DNA from 2 places in the Streptomyces sp. NPDC001604 genome. Region 1 is predicted to be linked to the other one. Evidence: predicted binding sites of a transcription regulator. Region 1 holds the regulator's gene; the other holds the start of a gene.
What was found. Region 1 encodes HrcA, which represses chaperone genes, less so after heat shock. Its sites were predicted from a motif close to TTNGCACTCNGNNNNNCNGAGTGCNAA; they were not measured.
Positions count from the first base shown of each region.

Region 2: groL (chaperonin GroEL) is a predicted target of HrcA. The motif match lies at 3,258-3,284, and genes of this name have one in related genera.

Region 1 covers NZ_JBIAUY010000001.1:539,777-547,351, forward strand. The annotation lists gene ACFY1E_RS02550 (nitronate monooxygenase) at 1-459, opposite strand, end outside; gene dnaJ (molecular chaperone DnaJ) at 550-1,686, opposite strand; gene hrcA (heat-inducible transcriptional repressor HrcA) at 1,687-2,703, opposite strand; gene ACFY1E_RS02565 (MBL fold metallo-hydrolase) at 2,856-3,584, shown strand; gene ACFY1E_RS02570 (DUF3097 domain-containing protein) at 3,619-4,434, shown strand; gene ACFY1E_RS02575 (Uma2 family endonuclease) at 4,412-4,963, opposite strand; gene hemW (radical SAM family heme chaperone HemW) at 5,032-6,264, opposite strand; gene ACFY1E_RS02585 (SpoIIE family protein phosphatase) at 6,296-7,575, opposite strand, start outside.
Region 2 covers NZ_JBIAUY010000028.1:10,829-18,403, reverse strand. The annotation lists gene ACFY1E_RS44640 (metallophosphoesterase family protein) at 1-63, opposite strand, end outside; gene ACFY1E_RS44635 (NADH:flavin oxidoreductase) at 186-1,331, opposite strand; gene groL (chaperonin GroEL) at 1,472-3,094, opposite strand; gene ACFY1E_RS44625 (cold-shock protein) at 3,523-3,729, opposite strand; gene ACFY1E_RS44620 (MoaD/ThiS family protein) at 4,181-4,456, opposite strand; gene thrC (threonine synthase) at 4,528-5,817, opposite strand; SAM riboswitch class I at 5,836-5,992, opposite strand; gene ACFY1E_RS44610 (glucosyl-3-phosphoglycerate synthase) at 6,165-7,109, shown strand; gene ACFY1E_RS44605 (trehalose-6-phosphate synthase) at 7,205-7,575, shown strand, end outside.

The sequences.
Region 1 (7,575 bases):
CGTCGCGGTGACCAGTGTGAAAGTGCCGACCCGGCGGAGGGAGTCGAGGACCTCGCGGCTCGGCACTCCGAAGTGGAAGGAGACCACCGGCACGGGGTCGTCCAGCAGCACGGCGACCTTGGAGTCGTAGGCGTCGTCACGGCCGCTGTCCGGATCGCCGAGCTCGGTCTCGTACCAGCCGGCCTCCCCGGCCAGCTGGTGGGCGTAGATCTCCACGGCACCGGGGTCGGCGTACTCGGGCTGCGGCATGAAGAGGTTCACGCCGAAGGGACGGTTCGTGATCCCCCGGAGCTGCTTGATCTCCTGGTACATGCCGTCGGCCGTCTTGTACCCGGCGGCGAGGAACCCGAGCCCGCCGGCCTCGCACACAGCGGCGGCCAGATGCGGCACGGAGACACCGCCCGCCATGGGGGCCTGCACGATCGGATGCGGGAAGAGATCGGTCAGTGCGGAGGACATGACGGCATGTTGTCACGTCCTCCGAACAAGTCCGAATCGGCCCTTCCCCTTGGCACGAGCCTGCACTTTCAGCCCGCCCGCAGCCACCCGTCAGCGCCCGTTGAACGCATCCTTCAACCGCGAGAACAACCCTTGCTGCCCCGGCTGGAACTGCCCCGTCGGCCGCTCCTCACCCCGCAGCTTCGCCAGCTCGCGCAGCAACCGCTCCTGCTCGGGATCCAGCTTCGTCGGCGTCTGCACCTCGACATGGACGATCAGGTCACCCCGCCCGCCACCGCGCAGATGCGTGACGCCACGCCCGTGCAGCGGGATCGACTGGCCGGACTGGGTGCCGGGCCGGATGTCGACCTCCTCCATGCCGTCCAGCGTCTCCAGCGGCACCTTGGTGCCGAGGGACGCGGCCGTCATCGGGATGGTGACCGTGCAGTGCAGGTCGTCGCCGCGCCGCTGGAAGGTCGGGTGCGGCAGCTCGTGGATCTCGACGTACAGGTCACCGGCGGGACCGCCGCCGGGGCCGACCTCGCCCTCGCCCGCGAGCTGGATGCGGGTGCCGTTGTCGACACCGGCCGGGATCTTGACCGTGAGGGTACGGCGGGACCGGACCCGGCCGTCGCCCGCGCACTCCGGGCACGGCGTCGGCACCACGGTGCCGAAGCCCTGGCACTGGGGACACGGCCGCGAGGTCATGACCTGGCCCAGGAAGGACCGCGTCACCTGCGACACCTCACCGCGACCGCGGCACATGTCACACGTCTGGGCGGAGGTGCCCGGCGCCGCGCCCTCACCGTTACAGGTGGAGCAGACGATCGCCGTGTCGACCTGGATGTCCTTCGTCGTGCCGAAGGCCGCCTCGTCGAGCTCGATCTCCAGCCGGATCATCGCGTCCTGGCCCCGGCGCGTACGCGAACGCGGTCCGCGCTGCGACGCCGTACCGAAGAACGCGTCCATGATGTCCGAGAAGTTCCCGAAGCCACCCGCGCCGAAGCCGCCCGCGCCACCGCCGCCCGCCTGGGACAGGGGGTCGCCGCCGAGGTCGTAGACCTGCTTCTTCTGCGGGTCGGAGAGCACCTCGTAAGCGGCGTTGATCTCCTTGAACCGCTCCTGGGTCTTCGGGTCCGGGTTGACGTCCGGGTGCAGCTCGCGCGCGAGCCGCCGGAAGGCCTTCTTGATCTCTTCCTGCGACGCGTCGCGACGCACGCCGAGAACGGCGTAGTAGTCCGTGGCCACTTACGACTCCGCCAGGATCTGTCCGACGTAACGTGCCACTGCGCGTACCGCTCCCATCGTTCCCGGGTAATCCATGCGGGTCGGTCCGACCACGCCCATCTTGGCGACTGCTTCGCCGCCCGAACCGTAGCCGACCGACACCACGGAAGTGGAGTTGAGTCCCTCATAGGCGTTCTCGTGCCCGATGCGCACCGTCATGCCCGAATCCCCCGCCTCGCCAAGCAACTTGAGGAGCACGACCTGCTCCTCCAGCGCCTCCAGGACGGGGCGGATGGTGAGGGGGAAGTCATGCCCGAAACGGGTCAGATTGGCGGTGCCGCCGATCATCAGCCGTTCCTCGTTCTCCTCGACCAGTGTCTCCAGAAGTGTGGAGAGCACTGTCGAGACCGTACCCCGGTCCTCGACGTCGAAGCCTTCGGGCAGGTCTTCCACGAGCCGCGGGACGTCGGTGAAGCGGCGGCCCGCGACCTTGCTGTTGAGCCGCGCCCGCAGATCCGCGAGCGAGGCCTCCCCGAACGGCGCCGGGCAGTCGACCATGCGCTGCTCGACCCGCCCGGTGTCGGTGATCAGCACGAGCATCACGCGCGCAGGGGCGAGCGAGAGCAGCTCCACGTGCCGCACGGTCGAACGGGTCAGGGACGGGTACTGCACGACGGCGACCTGCCGGGTGAGCTGCGCGAGCAGCCGAACCGTCCGCGCCACCACGTCGTCGAGGTCCACGGCGCCGTCGAGGAAGTTCTGGATCGCCCGCTTCTCGGGCCCGGACATCGGCTTGACGCCCGCGAGCTTGTCGACGAACAGGCGGTACCCCTTGTCGGTGGGGATGCGCCCCGCGCTGGTGTGCGGCTGGGCGATGAAACCCTCGTCCTCCAGGGCCGCCATGTCGTTGCGGACCGTCGCCGGGGACACGCCGAGGTTGTGCCGCTCGGTCAGGGCCTTCGACCCGACCGGTTCCTCGGTGCCGACATAGTCCTGGACGATGGCGCGCAGTACCTGCAGCCGTCGTTCACTCAGCATCCAGCGCACACCTCCAGAAGTCGTCCCCCAGGCACTTCGCCTGGCACTCTGTCCGTCCGAGTGCCAGCCGTTACCGGCCAGTGTACGGCGGTGGGGTACACCCGGGGCAAGGTCGGTCCCTGTTGAACAGGGCGTACCGCTAGCGTCGCCGTATGACGATGACTTGGGAAGAGCTGGGGTGGGAGCGGCTCGCGGCGGGAGTCGGGCGGTGCCGTCTTCCGGGCTGGGACTGCACGACGGGACTGGTCGTCGGGGCGGGCACGGCGCTCCTGATCGACGCGGGGTCGAGTCTCGCGGAGGGCGCACGGTTGCGTGCCGAGGCGCAGGAGCTCGCCGGTCACCGTGTGACTCATCTCGCGCTCACGCATCCCCATTTCGACCATGTCCTCGGCGCGGCGGCGTTCGCGGGCGCGGAGGTGTACGGCGCGGTGGGCATGGACGCGGTCTTCGAGGCGCGGCACGCGCGCGAGGAGCTGCGGGCGGACGCGGTGGGCAACGGACTGGACGCACACCTGGCCGAGGAGGCGGTGGACGCCCTGGTCGCGCCCCGGCATCACGTCTCCGGCGAGTGGACCCTCGACCTGGGCGGCGGCCGGCAGGTGCTGCTGGCGAACGTGGGTCCCGGCCACACAGCCCACGATCTCGTGGTCCTGGTCCCCGGCTCCCCGGAGGTCGTCTTCTGCGGCGACCTGGTGGAGGAGTCCGGCGAACCGCAGGCCGGTTCCGACGCCGTACCGTCGCACTGGCCGGCCGCCCTGGACCGGCTCCTCGACCTGGGCGGGGAGGACGCGCTGTACGTGCCCGGTCACGGAGCGGTGGTGGATGCGGGCTTCGTGCGGAGACAGCGGGACGAGCTGGCGGCACGTTTCGGCGTGTCGTAGCCGCTGACCGGCCGCTTCTCCTATCGTCACTCGAATGCGCCAGTACTCCGCCGATCTGACCCCGCCGTGGAAGAAGCCCAAGCCGGTTCCGGAGGTACCGGCGGAACCGGGTCTGGTGGTCGAGGAGCCCGGCACCGGCTTCTGCGGCGCGGTGATCCGCTGCGAGGCGGGCACGGTGACCCTGGAGGACCGCTTCGGCAAGCACCGGGTGTTTCCGCTGGAGCCGCGGGGGTTCCTGCTGGAGGGGCGGGTGGTGACGCTCGTACGACCGTCCGGTGCGGCTCCTGTACGCCCCACCCGTACGGCATCCGGTTCGGTGGCCGTCCCCGGGGCACGCGCGCGAGTGGCCCGCGCCGGGCGGATCTACGTCGAGGGCCGGCACGACGCCGAGCTGGTCGAGAAGGTCTGGGGTGACGACCTGCGGATCGAGGGCGTGGTCGTGGAGTACCTGGAGGGCGTGGACGACCTGCCGTCGATCGTGGAGGAGTTCGCACCGGGGCCGGATGCGCGGCTGGGGGTGCTGGTGGACCACCTCGTGCCGGGTACGAAGGAGTGGCGGATCGCGGAGTCGGTGACGAGCGAGCACGCGCTGGTGGTGGGCCACCCGTACATCGACATCTGGGAGGCGGTGAAGCCGTCGTCGCTGGGGATCGCCGGGTGGCCGCGGGTGCCGCACGGGCAGGACTGGAAGACGGGGGTGTGCCGGGCGTTGGGCTGGCCGTCGGAGAACACCGGGGCTGTGTGGCAGGCGATCCTGAAGCGGGTGGGGTCCTACAAGGATCTGGAGCCGGAGCTGCTGGGGCGGGTGGAGGAGCTGATCGACTTCGTCACGGGTCCAACACAGCCCTGAACTCGCGGGTGTTGATGCCGATGTTCAGCACCGGCAGGTGAAGTGTCTCCCCGTACCTCCAGCTGCGCTGACACCGATAGTCGGCACACTCGCCGCTGCCGTACGGCTCGGTGAGCACGAGGCAGGCAGCCGCTGCCGGATCGACGATCAGGTACACCGGTACGCCAGACCCGGCATAGATCGATCGTTTGGTCACATAGTCGCGGTGTGCGCTGGCCCTGGACACGACCTCGACCAGCATGGTGACTACCTCGACCGGGACGAGGCGGCCGGAATCCGGGCAGGCACTCCGTTCGAGCACCACGATGTCCGGGACCGGCTCGCTTGTTTCCCGGTGCATCTCGACGTACTGGCGCTGCAACCTGTGCCAACGGCTGTACGGAACGCCGTCCTGGACTTCCGCCACCGTGCAGTTGTGCACCAGATCCGGGGATCTCGTCATCACGATGTCCCCTCGCAAGAGCTCGGCCCTGATCCCCTCGGGGACATCAAGCGTGCCGAAGAACTCGATCACCTGCCAGTCGTTCATGACGGCACCCTAGAAACGGGACGCGGACACCCGAGGGCCCAACCAGAGGCGACCACCCGCACGGGTGATCAATCCACCAAGTCCCGCACCACTGCATCCGCCAACAGCCGCCCCCGCAGCGTCAGCACCGCCCGCCCCTCGTCGTAGGAGCTCTCCTGCAGCAGCCCCTCCGACAGCGCCCGGCGGGAGGCCGCACGGCCCTCCTCCCTCAGCAAGGACAGCGGCGCCCCCTCCCGCAACCGCAGCTCCAGCAGGATCCGCTCCACCCGCCGGTCCTCCTCCGACAGGAGCTCCCGGCCCGCCCCCGGCGACTTCCCCGCCGCCAGCGCCGCCGCGTACGCCCCCGGGTGCTTCACGTTCCACCACCGCACCCCGCCCACGTGGGAATGCGCGCCCGGGCCCGCGCCCCACCAGTCGGCACCCCGCCAGTACAGCTCGTTGTGCAGGCAGCGGGCCGCCTCGGAGGTGGCCCAGTTGGAGACCTCGTACCAGTCGAAACCAGCCGCAGACATCACCTCGTCCGCGATCAGGTAGCGGTCCGCGTGGACGTCGTCGTCCGTCATCGGGACCTCGCCCCGGCGGATGCGACGCGCCAGCTGGGTGCCCTCCTCGACGATCAGCGCGTACGCCGACACGTGGTCCGGCCCGGCGCCGAGCGCCGCCTCCAGGGACACCCGCCAGTCGTCGTCCGACTCGCCCGGGGTGCCGTAGATCAGGTCCAGGTTCACGTGCTCGAAGCCCGCCGCGCGGGCCTCCGCGACGCAGGCCTCCGGGCGCCCCGGCGTGTGCGTCCGGTCCAGCACCCGCAGCACATGCTGCTTCGCGCTCTGCATGCCGAAGGAGACGCGGTTGAAGCCGCCCTCCCGGAGCGCGGCCAGATACGCCGGGTCCACCGACTCCGGGTTCGCCTCCGTCGTGACCTCCGCGTCCGCCGCCAGGCCGAACTCGTCCCGGATCGCCCCCAGCATCCGTACGAGATCCTCCGCGGCCAGGAGCGTCGGCGTGCCGCCGCCGACGAAAACCGTCCGGACGGGACGCGGGTCGTCGCCCAGGACCTTCCGCGCCAGGCGGATCTCGTCGATCAGGGTGTCCGCGTAGTTGTCGCGGGAGGCGAGGACACCGCCCGTGCCGCGCAGCTCGGTGGCGGTGTAGGTGTTGAAGTCGCAGTAGCCGCAGCGGGTCGCGCAGTACGGGACGTGGAGGTAGAAGCCGAGGGGGCGGTCGGGGGCCCCGGCGAGCGCGGAGGCGGGGAGGGCGCCGTCGGCGGGGACCGGCTCGCCGTCGGGGAGTGCGGAAGGCATGCCTTCCATTGTCCAGCACCGTACGAAATGCTCACTCCGCCTGCAGCACCAGCAGCGCCAGGTCGTCCTCCGGCGGGCGTCCGCCGAACTCGTGGACCAGCCTGCGGATGCGTTCCGCGATCAGCTCGGCGCTCAGCCCGGCGCAGCCGGAGAGGGCGGTCGCGAGGCCGTCGGCGTCGTCGAACATGTCGGAGCCGGAGCGGCGCTCGGTCACGCCGTCCGTGACGCACAGGAGGCTGTCGCCGGTGCGGAGCTCGAAGGTCTCGCTGGTGTACGTCTCGTCCTCGACGACGCCGAGCAGGGTCTGCGGGCGGGCGACCGTACGGACGCTGCCGTCGGGGCCGAGGAGCAGCGGGAGCGGGTGGCCCGCGGAGGCGAGGGTGCAGCGGATGCCGCCGTCGAAGGGGGTCAGCTCGCCGTAGAGGAGGGAGAGGAAGCGGGTCTGCGGGCCGTCGCCGGGGGCGGGCGGCCGTACCAGGGCCCGGGCGGCGGCGTCCGCGGCCTCGGTCGCGTCGTCGAGGAGGAGGCGGTTGAGGCGGTCCAGGACGTCGGTGACGCGGTAGCCCTCGCGGGCGAGGAGACGCAGCCAGGGGCGGGCCAGGCCGATGACGACGGCGGCCTCGGGGCCCTTGCCCTGGACGTCGCCGACGGCGAAGCACCAGCGGCCGTCGCCGGCCGGGAAGAGGTCGTAGAAGTCGCCGCTGGGGCCGCCCTTGTCGCACGGTTCGTAGACGAGGGCGCTGCGTACGCCGGGGATCTCGGCGACGGCCGCGGGCAGCAGGCCGCGCTGCAGGACCTGGCTGATGGTGGCCTGGCGGGCGTACTGGCGGGCCGCGCCGATGGCGAGCGCCACCCGGCGGCTGAGGTCCTCCACGAGCCCGGTGACCTCGTCGGGGAAGCGCAGCAGCCCGGCGCGTCCGATGACGAGCGTGCCGAGCGGCCGGCCGCCCGCGATCAGACGGTAGGCGAGCGCCGCGCCGTGCTCGTCGCGCACGTCGAGCGCCTCGCCGGGCCAGGGGTACACGACCGGCCCGGACCTGCCCCAGTCCCGGCTGCCCTCGGCGGGCGGGACGCTCATCGTCTCGGGCGGATGCGGCGGGTCCTTCTCCAGGGCGCGGCGCAGTTCCTCGATGCGGTTCTCGCTGCAGTGCCAGACGCGGGCCAGGCGGGGCCCGGCGCCCCCGGTGCCGTCGGCCCAGCCGCCGCGGCCCATGGCCTCGTCCTCCAGCCACACCGCGCACCAGTCGGCGAGCCGCGGCACGATCAGCTGTCCGGCGAGTGCGGCGACCAGGTTCTCGTCGAGCTGCCCGG
Region 2 (7,575 bases), on a different contig from region 1:
GCCGTGCCTGTTGGGGGCGTCGGCACGCTCGATGTGAGTGTCGGAGAGGTGCAGGATCCTCATGCCCCCGAACGCTAGCCGTAGTTGACCTCGGCAACCAGAACGTCGACGAGGCCGAAGGCCGATGGGGGTCCGGGGGCGCAGCCCCCAGGGCCGCGCACCCCCACCGACCCGCACTGCTCAGTTCAGCTCAGCGTCTTCAGCGCACCGGCCGAGTACGGCTCAAGCTCGTCGCTCCGCCCGGCCAGCACCTTCGCCGCCCACTCGGGATCCTGCAGCAACGCCCGCCCGACAGCGACGAAGTCGTACTCCTCCCGCTCCAGCCGGTCCAGAAGGTCGTCGATCCCCCGGACGGGCGACCCCTCCCCGGCGAACCCGCGGATGAAGTCCCCGTCGAGCCCGACCGACCCGACGGTGATGGTCGGCCGCCCCGTCAGCTTCTTCGTCCAGCCCGCGAGGTTGAGGTCGGAGCCCTCGAACTCCGGCAGCCAGTACCGCCGCGTGGAGGCGTGGAACGCATCCACACCGGCCGCGGCCAACGGCGCGAGGATCGCCTCCAGCTCCTCCGGCGTCTCGGCAAGACGGGCGTCGTACGCCTCCTGCTTCCACTGCGAGTACCGGAACAGAATCGGGAACTCCGGCGACACGGCCTCCCGTACGGCCGCCACGATCTCCGCCGCGAACTTCGTACGGGCCACGGGGTCGCCGCCGTACGCGTCCGTACGACGGTTGGTGCCGGCCCACAGGAACTGGTCGAGGAGGTAGCCGTGCGCGCCATGCAGTTCTATGCCGTCGAAGCCGATGCGCTCGGCGGCGACCGCGGACTCGACGAACGCACCGATGACGGCGTCGATGTCGGCCTGCGTCATGGGCGTCGCGTCCTCGACGCCGGTGACGCGCAGACCGGAGGGGCCGTGCGAGGGGGCGTCCGGGTAGGGAGCGTCGCCCTGGTTGCGGACCGTGCCGATGTGCCACAGCTGCGGAACGATCGTGCCGCCCGCCGCATGCACCGCCTCGGCGACCTTCTGCCAGCCGGCGAGCTGCTCCTCGCCGTGGAACCGGGGGACGCGGTCGCTGTTGCCGGCCGACTCGTGGCCGACGTAGGTGCCCTCGGTGACGATCAGCCCGACGCCGGCGGCGGCCCGGCGGGCGTAGTACGACACCACGTCCTCACCGGGGATGCCGCCCGGGGAGAACATGCGCGTCATGGGTGCCATGACGATGCGGTTGGGGACGGTCAGGCCGTTGATCGCGGTGGGCCGGGAGAGGACCTCGGCGGCGCGGGAGGGGGCGGTGGTCACGTGGGTGGGCTCCTCGTGCGATGGCTGCATTGACCCAGACTGGTATGTGCACACGCATTGTTGCACCCGCTGAAGCAATTCTCCTATGACCTCTGACACGCCCGAGGGCGGCACCCCCTGTTTCCAGGGAGTGCCGCCCTCGGTGGGAACCCGGATCAGCCGGAGGCCGATCAGAAGTCCATGTCACCGCCCGGCATACCGCCACCGGCGGGCGCGGCGGCCTTCTCCGGCTTGTCGGCGATGACGGCCTCGGTGGTGAGGAAGAGCGCGGCGATGGAGGCGGCGTTCTGCAGGGCAGAGCGCGTGACCTTCGCCGGGTCGATGATGCCTTCCTTGACCAGGTCGACGTACTCGCCGGTCGCGGCGTTCAGGCCGTGGCCCGGGGTCAGGTTGCGCACCTTCTCCACCACGACACCGCCCTCGAGGCCGGCGTTGACGGCGATCTGCTTCAGCGGGGCCTCGAGCGCGAGCTTCACGGCCTGGGCGCCGGTCGCCTCGTCACCCTCCAGGTCCAGCTTCTCGAAGACGGTGGACGCCTGGATGAGCGCGACGCCACCACCGGCGACGATGCCCTCCTCGACGGCGGCCTTCGCGTTGCGGACGGCGTCCTCGATGCGGTGCTTGCGCTCCTTGAGCTCCACCTCGGTGGCGGCACCGGCCTTGATGACCGCGACACCGCCGGCGAGCTTCGCCAGGCGCTCCTGCAGCTTCTCGCGGTCGTAGTCCGAGTCGCTGTTCTCGATCTCGGCGCGGATCTGGTTGACCCGGCCCTGCACCTGCTCCGTGGAGCCGGCGCCGTCGACGATGGTGGTCTCGTCCTTGGTGATGACCACCTTGCGGGCGCGGCCCAGCAGGTCGAGGGAGGTGTTCTCGAGCTTGAGACCGACCTCCTCGGAGATGACCTCGCCGCCCGTGAGGATGGCGATGTCGTTCAGCATCGCCTTGCGGCGGTCACCGAAGCCGGGGGCCTTGACCGCGACGGACTTGAAGGTGCCGCGGATCTTGTTGACGACCAGGGTCGACAGGGCCTCGCCCTCGACGTCCTCGGCGATGATCAGCAGCGGCTTGCCCGACTGCATGACCTTCTCCAGGAGCGGGAGCAGGTCCTTGACGGAGCTGATCTTGGAGTTGGCGATCAGGATGTACGGGTCGTCGAGCGACGCCTCCATCCGCTCCATGTCGGTGGCGAAGTACGCCGAGATGTAGCCCTTGTCGAAGCGCATACCCTCGGTGAGCTCCAGCTCCAGACCGAAGGTCTGGGACTCCTCGACGGTGATGACGCCTTCCTTGCCGACCTTGTCCATGGCCTCGGCGATGAGCTCGCCGATCTGGGTGTCGGCGGCGGAGATGGAGGCCGTGGAAGCGATCTGCTCCTTGGTCTCGACATCCTTGGCCTGCTCGAGGAGGGCACCGGAGACGGCCTCGACGGCCTTCTCGATACCGCGCTTGAGGGCCATCGGGTTGGCGCCGGCGGCTACGTTGCGCAGGCCTTCCTTGACGAGCGCCTGGGCGAGGACGGTCGCGGTGGTCGTACCGTCACCGGCGACGTCGTCCGTCTTCTTGGCGACTTCCTTGACCAGCTCGGCGCCGATCTTCTCGTACGGGTCCTCGAGTTCGATCTCCTTGGCGATGGAGACACCATCGTTGGTGATCGTGGGGGCGCCCCACTTCTTCTCGAGGACGACGTTGCGGCCCTTGGGGCCGAGCGTCACCTTCACGGCGTCCGCGAGCTGGTTCATGCCGCGCTCGAGGCCGCGCCGCGCCTCCTCGTCGAACGCGATGATCTTGGCCATGTGAAGTGGTCCCTCCAGGACTGGGGGTGATTCCTTCGGACCGCGCCCGCGCCCGCGACGGACGGCTCGCCGACCCGTGGGTTCCTTGCCCCACCCGGCCTGCGGGCCTCACCGACCCGGTCCATCTTTGTCACTCTCACCTTCAGAGTGCTAACGCCAATGATTAGCACTCGACCCCACCGAGTGCAAGGTGCGCCCGCGGAGCGGGCTCGTTGAGGGGTGGTGGTCGGGCGACGGGTGGGCGCAAGGTGCGCCCGCGGAGCGGGCTCGTTGAGGGGTGGTGGTCGGGCGACGGGCGGGCGCAAGCGGCTCTCGGAGGCTGGGCCGCGCCCGCCCCGTCCCGGACATGCCGAAGGGCCCGCCCCGTGAGGTGCGGACCCTTCGATCAAGAACAGAAGAACGTCGCTGCGATTAACCCGGCGCGTGCTTCAGCCGGCCGCCAGACGGACCATGTCCGCCTGCGGCCCCTTCTGGCCCTGCGAGATCTCGAAATCGACCCGCTGACCCTCTTCCAGGGTGCGGTAGCCGTCCATCTGAATCGCACTGTAGTGGACGAAAACATCCGCACCACCGTCGACCGCGATGAAGCCGTACCCCTTCTCCGCGTTGAACCACTTGACGGTGCCCTGAGCCATGCCTAACTCCCCTATTACTGGCCCTTGCACAGATCCACACTTCGCGGATCCGGGTCAGACCTCACCCCCCACGGTTGGGGGCGTGCGCCGGAACGCGTCGACCGCGGCTGAATGTATCTGTCCAACTGCCGTCTGCAACAGGTCAATCGGACGAGAATTCCGGGCACGACCGGTCGGGACTTTAGGGAGAATTCACCCGGATTCAGGGCAAGTCGGGCCCCATAAATGGAGCATAAGACGCAAAAAACCTGCACACTTTGGCTACTTCTCGCTGCCCGAGAAGCGAGAACTCATATGCATGCGGCAAGCGGAGTCGAGCGGTTCCCCAACTGTACCGTGCTCAACCATGCAGAATTGCCCCCTCCGCTTCTCTCACGGAGGGGGCAATTCGATGAACACTTCGTAACCGACGTTACCTACGGTAATAATCGGTCGTTCGACCTGTTTCCGGTCAGCCTCCGGCGACGGCCGGAATGATCGAGACGCCCGCCCCGTCCGGAGTCGCCGTCTCCAGCCCCTGCTCGAACCGCACGTCGTCGTCGTTCACGTAGACGTTGACGAAGCGGCGCAGCTTGCCCTGGTCGTCGAGAACGCGAGCGGCGATCCCGGTGTGGTTCTTCTCGAGATCGGCGATGACCTCGCCGAGGGTGCCGCCTTCGGCGGTGACCTCGGCCTGCCCGCCGGTGTAGGTACGCAGGATGGTGGGGATACGAACGTTGACGCTCACGATGAACCTCCGGTCAGGGATTTAGGGGCGCGCGGGGCTGTGTCCGATTGCGGCTCCGCCGCGGGGCGCGACTACGCGAGTCCAGCCTCGCGGAACGACTCGAGGCTCGGCCGAATCGTCGCGGTGAGCCCGGTGTCGGCCACCGCATCCAGCGTCTTCAGACCATCACCGGTGTTGAGGACGACCGTCGTCAGGGTCGGGTCGAGCACGCCGTTCTCGATGAGCTTGCGCGTCACGCCCACGGTCACCCCACCGGCGGTCTCCGCGAAGATCCCCTCGGTCCGGGCGAGCAGCCGAATCGCGTCCACGATCTGCTCGTCGTTCACGTCCTCCACCGCCCCACCGGTACGGCGGGCGATGTCCAGCACATAGGGACCGTCCGCCGGGTTGCCGATGGCCAGCGACTTGGCGATCGTGTTCGGCTTCTGCGGCCTCACGACGTCGTGCCCCGCCTTGTACGCGACGGAGACAGGGCTGCACCCCTCGGCCTGCGCCCCGAAGATCTTGTACGGCCTGTCCTCGACGAGCCCGAGCTTGATCAGCTCCTGCAGCCCCTTGTCGATCTTCGTGAGCTGCGAGCCGGAGGCGATCGGCACGACCAGCTGGTCCGGCAGCCGCCAGCCGAGCTGCTCGCAGATCTCGTACGCCAGGGTCTTGGAGCCCTCGGCGTAGTACGGCCGCAGGTTGACGTTGACGAAGCCCCAGCCCTCGCCGGCCGGGTCGCCGATCAGCTCGGAGCAGAAGCGGTTCACGTCGTCGTAGTTGCCCTCGATGCCGACGAGCTCGCCGCCGTAGACCGCGGCCATGACGACCTTGCCCTGCTCCAGGTCGTGCGGGATGAACACGCAGGAACGGAAGCCGGCGCGGGCGGCCGCGGCACCCACCGCACCGGCCAGGTTGCCGGTGGACGAGCAGGACAGGGTGGTGAAGTCGAAGGCGCGCGCGGCCTCGATGGCCTGGGCGACGACCCGGTCCTTGAAGGAGTGCGTCGGGTTGCCGGAATCGTCCTTCACGAACAGCTTGCCGGCGTCGACGCCCAGTTCGCGGGCGAGGTTGTCGGCCTGGACGAGCTTGGTCCAACCGGGGTTGATGTTGGGCTTGTCCGCCACGTCCGCCGGGACGGGCAGCAGGGGCGCATAACGCCAGATGTTCGCGGGACCCGCCTCGATCTGCTTGCGGAGTTCCTCGGCGTCGTAGGCCGAGAAGTCGTACGCGATCTCGAGCGGGCCGAAACACTCCTCGCAGGCGAAGACCGGGCCGAGAGGCACCTGGTGACCGCACTCGCGGCAGGAAAGCGCCGCGGCGGGACCGAGGTCGACGGTCGTGGAGTCGGTGGTGCTTGCAACAGTCTGCGCAGCCATGTGAGGCGAGGCCCTTTCTCCTCATCTTCCTCACGACGCATCTCGCCGTGAGACGGATTTGGCACCTTCCCTAGCCGGGAGCCTCGCGGAACGATCGGCATCGATCGGTACGAGACCGGCTGGAGGGTTGCCGGGGCTTCATCGGGCCGTATCCCTCTGCCCCTCTGGATGAGCGGTATTCGGTTGTTCAACTCGTTCAACGCTGGACGACCCCCGACATGCGATGGTCACCAGCGTTGTTCAAGACTGTAACCGAAGGCCAGGACAGTTGAGATAGTCGTCCGAACCGCGAGATGGATCACATGATGATCCGGCTTTCGCCGAGAGAACGCAGAGGAGCCGCCTACGTGCTGGAAGAAGTCGAGCGCTGGCTGAGCACCCGCTCCTGGTCCCTGACCGATCGCCCTCTCCACCAGATCCTGGCCGCCAAGCAGCGCACCGGGCAGTCGGTCAGCGTCGTGCTGCCCGCGCTCAACGAGGAGGAGACGGTTGGCGACATCGTCGCGATCATCCGTCACGACCTGATGCAGCAGGTCCCGCTCGTCGACGAGATCGTCGTCGTCGACTCCGGGTCCACCGACCGCACGTCCGAGGTCGCCGCGGCGGCCGGGGCCAGGGTCGTCCACCGTGACGACATCCTGCCCAGCATCCCGACCGTCCCCGGCAAGGGCGAGGTGCTGTGGCGCTCGCTCCTGGTCACGAGCGGGGACATCGTCTGCTTCATCGACGCCGACCTGAAGGAGTTCTCCTCCGACTTCGTCTCCGGGATCGTCGGCCCGCTGCTCACCGAGCCGGGGGTCGACCTGGTCAAGGGCATGTACGACCGTCCGCTGGCCGGCGCCCAGGGCCAGGGCGGCCGGGTCACCGAGCTGATGGCGCGTCCGCTGCTGAACATGCACTGGCCGCAGCTGGCGGGCTTCGTGCAGCCGCTCGGCGGCGAGTACGCGGCCCGCCGCAGCCTGCTGGAACAGCTGCCGTTCCCCGTCGGGTACGGCGTCGAGCTGGGCATGCTGGTGGACGCCCTGCACCTGGTGGGCCTCGACGCGCTCGCCCAGGTGGACGTCGGGGTGCGCAAGCACCGTCACCAGGACGGGCAGGCGCTGGGCCGGATGTCCGCCGCGATCTACCGCACGGCACAGCTGAGGCTGGCCCGCGGCCACCTCATCCGTCCCTCCCTCACCCAGTTCGAACGGGGCGAGGACGGCTTCGAGCCGCGCACCTACTCCGTGGACACGGAGGAGCGGCCGCCGATGGTGGAGATCGCGGAGTACGCGTCGCGCAAGGTCGCCTGAGGCGGCGCGTTACGCGGCCTGGGCGGTGTATACGGTCCACCCGCAGAGCCCAGACATACGTTTGAGCGTTTACGGGCCGGGCTAGGTTGAGGCGTATGGCTTCCACGAACGGCGCTGGTCATCAGGTGCTGGTCGCGTCCAACCGCGGCCCGGTCTCGTACGAAGTACAGGAGGACGGCTCGCTGGCCGCCAGGCGCGGCGGCGGCGGGCTGGTCTCCGGCCTCTCCGCGATCGGGCCCGACGCGGACGCCCTGTGGGTGTGCTCGGCACTGTCCGACGGCGACCGCGAGGCGGTACGGCGCGGGGTCGGCGAGGACGGGGTGAGGATGCTGGCCATCCCGGCCGACGTGCACGCCGACGCGTACAACGGCATCGCGAACTCGGTGCTGTGGTTCGTGCACCACATGCTGTACCAGACGCCCCTGGAGCCGGACTTCGACGCGGAGTTCCGGCGGCAGTGGGCGTC